3 regions of the Vibrio sp. 10N.261.51.F12 genome follow, and region 2 is predicted to be linked to each of the others. Evidence: predicted binding sites of a transcription regulator. Region 2 holds the regulator's gene; each other region holds the start of a gene.
The links. The regulator PurR, encoded in region 2, represses purine synthesis genes. The targets are predictions, from matches to a motif close to TNANGNAAACGTTTNCNTNA.
Positions count from the first base shown of each region.

Region 1: AB4405_RS02160 (NCS2 family permease) is a predicted target of PurR. The motif match lies at 1,660-1,679, and genes of this name have one in related genera.
Region 3: purM (phosphoribosylformylglycinamidine cyclo-ligase) is a predicted target of PurR. The motif match lies at 1,484-1,503, and genes of this name have one in related genera.

Region 1 covers NZ_JBFROV010000004.1:62,485-65,771, forward strand. Annotated here, with positions in the region: gene gpt (xanthine phosphoribosyltransferase) at 1-306, opposite strand, end outside; gene AB4405_RS02160 (NCS2 family permease) at 344-1,639, opposite strand; gene AB4405_RS02165 (aminoacyl-histidine dipeptidase) at 2,545-3,287, shown strand, end outside.
Region 2 covers NZ_JBFROV010000016.1:253,676-256,962, reverse strand. Annotated here, with positions in the region: gene torR (two-component system response regulator TorR) at 1-68, opposite strand, end outside; gene torD (molecular chaperone TorD) at 360-1,007, shown strand; gene purR (HTH-type transcriptional repressor PurR) at 1,355-2,365, shown strand; cyclic di-GMP riboswitch class I at 2,538-2,621, shown strand; gene AB4405_RS11425 (TfoX/Sxy family DNA transformation protein) at 2,735-3,287, shown strand, end outside.
Region 3 covers NZ_JBFROV010000046.1:85,989-89,275, forward strand. Annotated here, with positions in the region: gene purN (phosphoribosylglycinamide formyltransferase) at 1-375, opposite strand, end outside; gene purM (phosphoribosylformylglycinamidine cyclo-ligase) at 379-1,419, opposite strand; gene upp (uracil phosphoribosyltransferase) at 1,663-2,289, shown strand; gene AB4405_RS22105 (uracil-xanthine permease family protein) at 2,380-3,287, opposite strand, start outside.

The sequences.
Region 1 (3,287 bases), on a different contig from region 2:
TTCACGAATCTTGCGGGCCGTATCGCCACTGTCGACTAAGTCATCAACAATCAAGAAACCTTCACCGTCGTGCTCAGGTGCTTTAAGAACCGTCATATCACGCTGATGATCGTGATCGTAGCTAGAGATACATACTGTATCAACAAAACGAATACCCAATTCACGCGCTAGAATTGCTGCAGGAACTAGACCGCCACGGCTCACGCCAATGATGCCTTTCCACTGCTCTGCTGGCATTTGAAGTTCTGCCAGTTGACGACAATATGAGTGCATATTGTCCCATGTGATTACGAATTTGTTAGCCATAGTAAAAACCTAAATTAAATAAAACCGAATAAGCTAATTATGCTGCTTCAAGGACATACTTCAAGATGAAGATACCTGCCATCACCCAAACACTGATTGAAACGTCACGACCTTTGCCGCTGAACAGTTTGATTGCTGCATAAGAAATAAAGCCTAGAGAGATACCTTCTGCGATAGAGAAAGTAAAAGGCATCATCAAGCAAGTAACCACTACTGGTGCAGCTTCCGTCAGGTCACGCCAATCAATACTTACGAGGCCTGACATCATCAGTATCGCTACATAAAATAGCGCGCCAGCTGTCGCGTAAGCAGGGATCATACCAGCTAAAGGCGAGAAGAATAATGCAAGTACGAACAAAATGCCAACGACAACGGCAGTTAATCCTGTACGACCACCGACTGCAACGCCCGCCGTACTCTCTACGTACGAAGTTGTATTTGATGTTCCTAGCAATGCACCAATAGACGTCGCCGTTGAATCTGCTAGTAACGCTTTGTTCAAACGAGGAATCTTACCTTCTTTGTCAATCAGGTCTGCTTTTTGAGCAACACCGACTAACGTGCCTGCTGTGTCAAACAAATCAACAAACAAGAAAGCAAAAACAACCGAAATCATACCGATCTCAAACATATGAGAAAAATCAAGCTGCAAGAAGGTAGGAGCGATACTTGGTGGCGCTGACATAATGCCGTGCCATTGCACATCCCCGAAAATAATTCCGAGTACAGTCACAGACAAGATAGCAATCATCACCGCGCCTTTGAGTCCACGGTGTACGAGTGCAATCGTCAGGAAAAAACCAATAGCGGCAAGAACGGCTGGTAACGATGTAATGGCACCCATTGATACTAGCGTCGCAGGGTTATCAACAACAATGCCGGAATTTTTTAATGCAATAAGCGCTAAGAACAAGCCAATACCCGCAGAAATACCGGTACGTAATGACATTGGAATCGAATTAATGATCCATTCACGTATTTTAAATATGCTCAGCAGGATAAATAACACACCTGAACAGAATACTGCTGCTAGAGCAACCTGCCATGTGTGTCCCATTCCGAGAACAACCGCATAAGTAAAAAATGCATTCAGACCCATACCCGGTGCTTGCGCGATAGGGTAGTTGGCAACAAAACCCATAATGAAACAGCCAATAGCAGCCGCTAGACAGGTTGCAACAAATACCGCATCACGATCCATGCCAGCATCAGCTAAAATTGCTGGGTTTACAAAAATGATATAAGCCATTGTCAGGAAGGTAGTGATTCCAGCAATGACCTCAGTGCGCACATTCGTGCCATTTTCACTGAGTTTAAATAGCTTTTCGAGCATAATCGAATTCCTAAAGAGTAAAAAGTAAACGGTTGCGTAAACGATTGGCGCGAATTATAAGGGGTTCAATAGGCAAATTCCACCTAGATTTTTGACTCTAATACACAAAAACAACCTTTTGTGTGAAACTAATCACTTATCTATTATTAACGAATTGAAACACTTAGCGTTAAATCAACGATAGATTTAACGGGATAACCACTGACCAGTTGCACAAAATTCGCACAACCCGGAACAAGATAAAAGTGACGACCGTTACAAATCGCTAAATTTTAGGCAAAAAAAACGCCACTCATTGAGTGGCGGTAGAAAAATTCTTGGTTATCAATTGGGGTAACCGACGGTAATTTCTAAATATAGGGGTATAAATCTGTTACTTATTTACCGAAGTAGACGGTATAGGCGAAGTCTTGGGTGTATACATTTTGATTTGTCCAAAACATCGCACTTGCTAAACCATTCATATTTTTCTCCTCAAACCATACAACTTGATCATTAATGTTGAATCTCGGTTCCGTGGAGGCGATCACTCGGGTTCATTCCTTGAACTGGGTTGTTGAATCAATCAACTGATAAGAATAATACCATGATGGTTATAAATTACAACCATATAGTGATTAAAATCACAATTATTTGTGCATGGGCTACATATCAATCAATTTAATGTAATTAAATTACATAAAAGCGATCTGTAAAAATCAAATCTATCATTACATGCCAGTTTTATCATTCACACTCACGCAATTAATGGCTCCATTAAAGCGACTATCTATGACTACACCCGGTTTACAACTAATGGTATCCTTTGTGTCATCTTTAATTCGCTAGAAAACCAGAAGTTCACAACGCATTTTGTGTAGTTTTAGGAATAACCATCTAGCAAAGTCGGTATATAGGAGAGATCTGTGTCTGAATTCCACTCTGAGATCAGCAAGTTATCACCAAGCCCTGTTTGGCAGTTTTTTGATAAAATTTGCTCTATTCCTCACCCATCAAAGCATGAAGAAGCCCTTGCTCAAACCATTATTCAATGGGCGACAGAGCAAAACCTTGATGTAAAAAGAGACTCAACCGGTAACGTATTCATTAAAAAGCCGGCCACGCCAGGTATGGAACATAAAAAAGGTGTCGTACTTCAAGCTCACATCGACATGGTTCCACAAAAAAATGAAGACACCGACCATGACTTCACTCGAGATCCAATCCAACCGTATATTGACGGCGAATGGGTCACGGCTAAAGGCACCACACTCGGCGCGGATAATGGCATGGGTATGGCCGCTTGTTTGGCCGTGTTGGCGTCAAATGAGATCAAGCACGGCCCTCTCGAGGTTCTACTCACCATCGATGAAGAAGCTGGCATGACCGGCGCATTTGGTCTTGAGGCTGGCTGGTTGGAAGGTGAAATCCTCCTTAACACCGACTCAGAGCAAGAAGGCGAAGTCTACATGGGTTGTGCTGGCGGCATTGATGGTGCTATCCAGTTTGATATCGTTCGTGAATCGGCTCCGGTCGGATTCGTTGCTCGTCAACTTATCTTGAAAGGTTTAAAAGGCGGCCACTCTGGTTGTGATATTCACACTGGTCGTGGCAATGCGAACAAACTTCTTGCTCGTTTTCTAGCAGGACATGCTAAAGAATTAGACGC
Region 2 (3,287 bases):
TCAAAGTAACCAGACAACTTGCTACGCGTAACGACATCATCTTCAACTACTAATACGTGATAACTCATATTCACCGTTTCTATTCTATCTATGACCGAAGCCATTCTATTCATAATTAGTCACAATTCTAGCGGACATTACGGTATTGTGTAGAAAGTCGTGCTTTTATTGATTCAAGACAAGAACACTTTTTATCCACTATATGCAATCAGAACCTTGCCCATCTGGTGTCGCTTTAAAACCATCAACCGCTCTTTTATTCATTTATCTTCATAAACGTTCGATTTTTTTCATTATTGCCCTTACTGCTGTTCATTTTTATTGTCTAAAATAAGGGCAAGACTTTTGGAGAGAACAAGATGCAAGAATTGAAAGCATTTAATGAACAACGTGCAGAGATATACTGGTGGCTTTCTAGCCTATTTGCCAAAGAGCTCACTCAACAAGAACTGGATAAATATCACAGTGTCGAAATACGTTCTTTTTTGAGCGGTCTCGGTGAAAACCCATCACTCGAAGCGCCGATCAATACACTCATTGATGGCTTGAACCGATTACAGACTCGAGAAGACGCCCAACTTGAGCTATCCGCAGATTTTTGTGACCTATTTCTTAAATCAGATAAGCATGGCGCATTACCTTATGCCTCAATGTACATAGGTGAATCAGGTCTTCTCAATGATAAACCGGCTAATGACATGACCGAGCTGTTAAAAAAACACAATGTCGCCGTCTCTGAAGACTTAAATGAGCCAGCCGATCACCTCGCGATAGAGTTGGACTTTCTCGGCAACCTTATTATTCGTTCTAATGAACTGGAGTCCGAGGCGCACATCAACAACGCATTATTAGAGCAAGCTGATTACCTTAATCAGCACCTGATGACATGGCTGCCTCAATTCGAAAAAAAATGTAAAGAGTATGATGTATTTGGATTTTACGCCGCGGTAGCAACACTCCTCATTGCATTTTGTCAGTTAGACCTTAACTATTTAACTGCTGAGTAACCGATGCAGACACCGCTATCAATCAAGGTGGCGGTGTTACCCCATATTAATTTTAATTTATCATCAAATTTGTCGGTTGAAACGTTGCTAGAGTCACCGACTAGCATTACAATCCGCCGTTTCAATGCGAAAACCAAATTTTAGTGCCCCATGCTTTCCTATCTTTAGCTATTATGTCCTTGTCAGGTGAATAGCTAACCCACAATTGGAATCCAATGTTTCACTAGGTTCACTTACTCGGTACGCATTCCATACACCAAAGCGCTTTTTTAATTAAACAAAGCTGCATTACCGCAACGACGTTTTTGCTGACCATACGCAAAAGCCGTTACTAATAGGATAAAGCTATGGCAACAATCAAAGATGTCGCCCGTCTAGCTGGCGTTTCAACTACTACTGTGTCTCACGTTATTAACAAAACACGTTTTGTTGCCGAAGCCACACAAGAAAAAGTCAACGCCGCCGTAGAAGAACTCAATTACGCGCCAAGCGCCGTTGCGCGAAGCTTAAAATGTAACTCAACAAAAACCATCGGTATGTTGGTTACACAATCAACGAACTTATTCTTCTCCGAGGTTATCGATGGCGTTGAAAGCTATTGCTATCGTCAAGGTTACACATTAATTCTGTGTAACACTGGTGGCGTGTATGAAAAGCAGAGAGATTACATTCGGATGCTAGCAGAGAAGCGCGTCGACGGTATTCTCGTTATGTGTTCAGATCTCACAGAAGAGCTTCTTAGCATGCTTGATCGTCACTCCGATATTCCTAAAGTGATCATGGACTGGGGTCCTGAGAGCTCGCAAGCAGATAAGATCATTGATAATTCGGAGGAAGGTGGTTATCTCGCCACAAAATACCTAATTGATAAAGGTCATACGGACATCGCATGTTTGAGCGGTCACCTAGAAAAAGCGGTGTGCCAAGAACGCATTATTGGTTACAAGCGTGCGCTATCAGAAGCCGGCATCGAAATGAAAGAAGACCGTATATTTGAAGGTAACTTTGAGTGTGACACAGCGGTCATCGCAGCGAATCGTATTGCCGCAATGGAAGAACGACCAAGCGCCGTGTTCTGCTTTAACGATACGATGGCGTTAGGCCTAATGAGTCGTTTACAACAACTCGGTTTGAACGTACCAGAAGATATCTCTGTGATTGGTTACGATAACATTGAGCTTGCTGAGTATTTTTCTCCACCACTGACGACGGTTCACCAACCGAAACGTCGTGTCGGAAAGAACGCCTTTGAGATTTTGCTAGAACGCATAAAAGATAAAGGTCATGACAAACGTATATTTGAGATGCACCCCGAGATAATTGAACGCCACTCTGTCAAAAACCTGACAAAAAAATGACAAAGGCGCCTAGTTAGGCGCTTTTTTTTGATCTTGTTCCCAGATTTTATACGCCTTATTGTTAGTTTATGTTACCTCTTAAGCACAAATACCCGTCTAATTTTTGAAGCAACATCACACTTTAGTTATATCTCAATGCAGATTAGCGCATTTTTTCTTTATTCTAACAAAGTCACGCACAGGGCAAACCATCTGAAAAGTTGGGACGCAAAGCCTCCGGCCTAAACCATTTATGGTAGGTAGCGGGGTTACCGATGGCAAAGGACACTGAATTCTTGTTTTTAATTTAACAAGGAATTGATGCCTGTTTGCTACACTCTCGGACCTGATTTTGGTGACACAATCAAATAACACCGAGAAAAGACAAATATGGACAATCCAATATTAAAAAATTCGATGCAGTTGTTCGCTCAACTTGGAAAAGTCAAATCCCGCTCTATGTTCGGTGGATTTGGCATTTTTGTTGACGATACGATGTTTGCATTAGCAGTGAACAGTAAATTACACATCAGAACTAACCCAACAACCGTCGCGACATTCAAGCAAAACGGCTTCAAACCTTACGTTTATAAAAAGCGCGGATTTCCAGTAGTGACAAAATATTTTGCCCTACCTGAAGATAGCTGGGATGACAGTGAAATAATATTGAGCTACGCACGCTCAGCGTTGGATTACGCAAAAGATGAAAAAGTAAAACAATCTGACTGCAAACCAACCCGATTAAAAGATCTCCCGAATTTACGTCTTGCAACAGAGCGCATGCTCAAAAAAGCGGGGATAGAATCGGTGAACTCACTTCAAGAGCATGGATCCGTTGAAGCCTTCAAGGCCATTCAAAAAACACACTCGACAAGTGTCGGTCTCGAATTACTTTGGGCGTTAGAAGGTGCGATTAATGGTACTCACTGGTCTGTGATTCCAC
Region 3 (3,287 bases), on a different contig from region 2:
AGCACGTTGATGTGTGTGGAGACCCGGATATTTCGGCAACAATGAGGGATGAATATTGATCATCTTCCCCATATAGTGACGAACAAACTCACCACTCAAAATGCGCATGTAACCTGCTAAAACCAGTAAATCAGGGTGGTGCTTGTCAATGCGTCGCATTAGCTCTGCATCAAAGGCTTCTCGTGATTCACTTGCTTTTGGGTCAAGGAATTCAGCTTCGGCACCTGCATTTCTAGCACGTTCGAGAGCAAATGCTGACTCTTTATTAGAAAATACAGCACGAACTTTAGCGTTCGTGATTGAGCCTTCACAAGCATCAATAATTGCCTGTAAATTCGTGCCATTCCCTGAAACTAAAACAACGATATTCTTCATGAATTACTTGATCTCTACTTGCTCTTCGCCGGCTTCAGCTTGTGCAATCTCACCAATAACCCAAGCGTTCTCGCCTTCAGCTTGTAAAAGTGCAACTGCTGCGTCAGCTTGCTCTTTAGGAAGTGCGACAATTAGGCCCACACCACAGTTGAACGTACGATACATTTCGAATGTCTCAACGTTGCCTTTTTCTTGTAGCCAGTTGAAAATTGCAGGCCATTCCCAGCTCTTGCCGTCGATGACTGCTTTAGTGCCTTCAGGAAGTACGCGAGGGATGTTTTCCCAGAAACCACCGCCTGTGATGTGAGAGATCGCATGGATATCATGCTCAGCAATCATTTTAAGCGCTGATTTGATGTAGATTTTCGTTGGTTCGAGTAGGTGCTCACCAATGGTGCGCTCACCGAGAACTTCATTTTTGTCTGCGCCAGATACTTCAAGTACCTTGCGAATCAAAGAGTAGCCGTTTGAGTGTGGGCCACTTGAACCAACAGCGATAAGTGCATTTCCTGCGGCAACTTTAGTTCCGTCAATAATGTCTGCTTTTTCAACAACGCCAACACAGAAACCAGCGACGTCGTAATCGTCACCTTCATACATGCCTGGCATTTCAGCAGTTTCACCACCAATCAGTGCACAACCAGCTTGTACACAACCTTCTGCAATACCAGATACAACATCCGCTGCTGTGTCGATATCTAGCTTACCTGTTGCGTAATAATCCAAGAAAAATAGTGGCTCACCACCTTGAACGATAAGATCGTTCACACACATTGCGACTAAATCGATGCCAATGGTGTCATGTTTTTTAAGGTCGAGTGCAAGACGTAGTTTTGTACCAACGCCGTCTGTACCTGATACGAGTACCGGCTCTTTGTATTTAGTTGGCAACTCACATAAAGCACCAAATCCACCGATGCCTCCCATTACTTCAGGGCGACGAGTGCGCTTAACCGCGCCTTTAATACGGTCAACTAATGCATTACCAGCATCAATGTCTACACCAGCGTCTTTATAGCTTAGGGAAGTGTTGTTTCCGCTCACGGGACAGTCCTCGATAAATAATTGGAAGTGAAAAGCGGCGCTATTCTAACAGGGGTTTATACAAAAAGGGAAACGTTTGCGTAAGAAAGTTTAAACTATTTTCTGTTCTCTTGTTTTGTAAGAAGGCAGAAGAATATCGCCGTTGATTTGACTGAAAAAGGAGGGAAATGTCGAAACTCAACTGAAATAAAGGAACAAAGCATGTATAATTTTGTGGTTTTGTAAAAATTGCCGGAGTTGGACATGAAAGTTGTTGAAGTTAAACACCCTCTTGTGAAGCACAAACTAGGTTTGATGCGTGAAGGGGATATCAGCACAAAGCGTTTTCGTGAGCTTGCTACTGAAGTTGGTAGCTTATTAACTTATGAAGCGACAGCAGATTTTGAAACAGAGAAAGTGACCATCAATGGTTGGAACGGTCCTGTTGAAGTCGATCAAATTAAAGGCAAAAAGGTCACGGTAGTGCCAATCCTGCGTGCTGGTTTAGGCATGATGGATGGTGTACTTGAGCATATGCCAAGTGCTCGTATCAGTGTCGTTGGTATTTATCGTGACGAAGAAACACTAGAGCCAGTGCCTTACTTTAATAAATTGGCATCCAATATTGATGAGCGTATTGCTTTAGTTGTTGACCCAATGCTAGCAACGGGTGGCTCCATGATTGCCACCATCGACCTGCTAAAAGAGAAAGGCTGTAAGTCGATCAAGGTGTTGGTACTAGTGGCGGCGCCAGAAGGTATTGAAGCATTAGAAAAAGCACACCCAGAGGTTGAGCTGTATACGGCGGCTATTGATGAGTGCTTGAACGATAAAGGTTATATTGTTCCTGGGCTTGGAGATGCAGGCGATAAGATTTTTGGTACTCAATAATCAATTGAGTCCAGTATGAAAAAGGCTGACATTTGTCAGCCTTTTTACTTTTTACTTTTTACTTTTTTACTTTTTTACTGTGTTTGCGTTTTAGTCTTCGATCTGTGCATTGTCTACGACCTTGTTGTCACCTAGGTCATCAGGGAGGATAAGATTAAGAATAATCGCGACGATACCGCATAAGCTGACGCCCTGTAGGCTAAACTCGCCAATACCAAATGCCATTCCACCAATACCGAAAACTAATGTAATCGCCACAATGACAAGGTTGCGAGATTTATGTAGGTCAACGTTATTTTTAATCAAGGTATTCAATCCTACTGTTGCGATAGAACCAAACAATAAGATCATGATGCCACCCATTACCGGAACAGGGATTGTTTGCAAAATCGCGCCTAGTTTGCCGACTAAAGCAAGAACAATGGCGGTGACCGCAGCCCAGGTCATGATTACAGGATTAAATGCTTTCGTTAGCATAACTGCACCTGTCACTTCGCTGTATGTCGTATTGGGTGGCGCGCCCATCATGGATGCGGCAATCGTTGCAATTCCGTCACCGGCAATGGTGCGATGCAAACCTGGCTTCTTGAGGTAGTCTTTGCCCGTTACGTTCGAGATCGCAAGCATATCCCCCACATGCTCAACGGCAGGTGCAATGGCGACGGGTAACATAAACAGTATCGCATTGATGTTGAATTCTGGGGCTGTGAAGTTTGGCATGGATAACCAAGAAGCTTGCACGACAGGGGTGAAATCAACAACGCCGAAGAACAAGCTAGTAATATAGCCAGCAGAAATTCCGCTCACAATCGGTAAAAGCTTTAAAAAGCCTCGAGAGAAAACACTGACACCAATAGTGACGAGTAAAGAAATGCTCGAGATCCACAGCGCTGCATCAGAATCGATTAGCTGAATGCCACCATCGCCTGATTTGCCTAACGCCATATTGACCGCAACCGGTGCCAAGCCCAAGCCGATGACCATAATGACAGGACCGA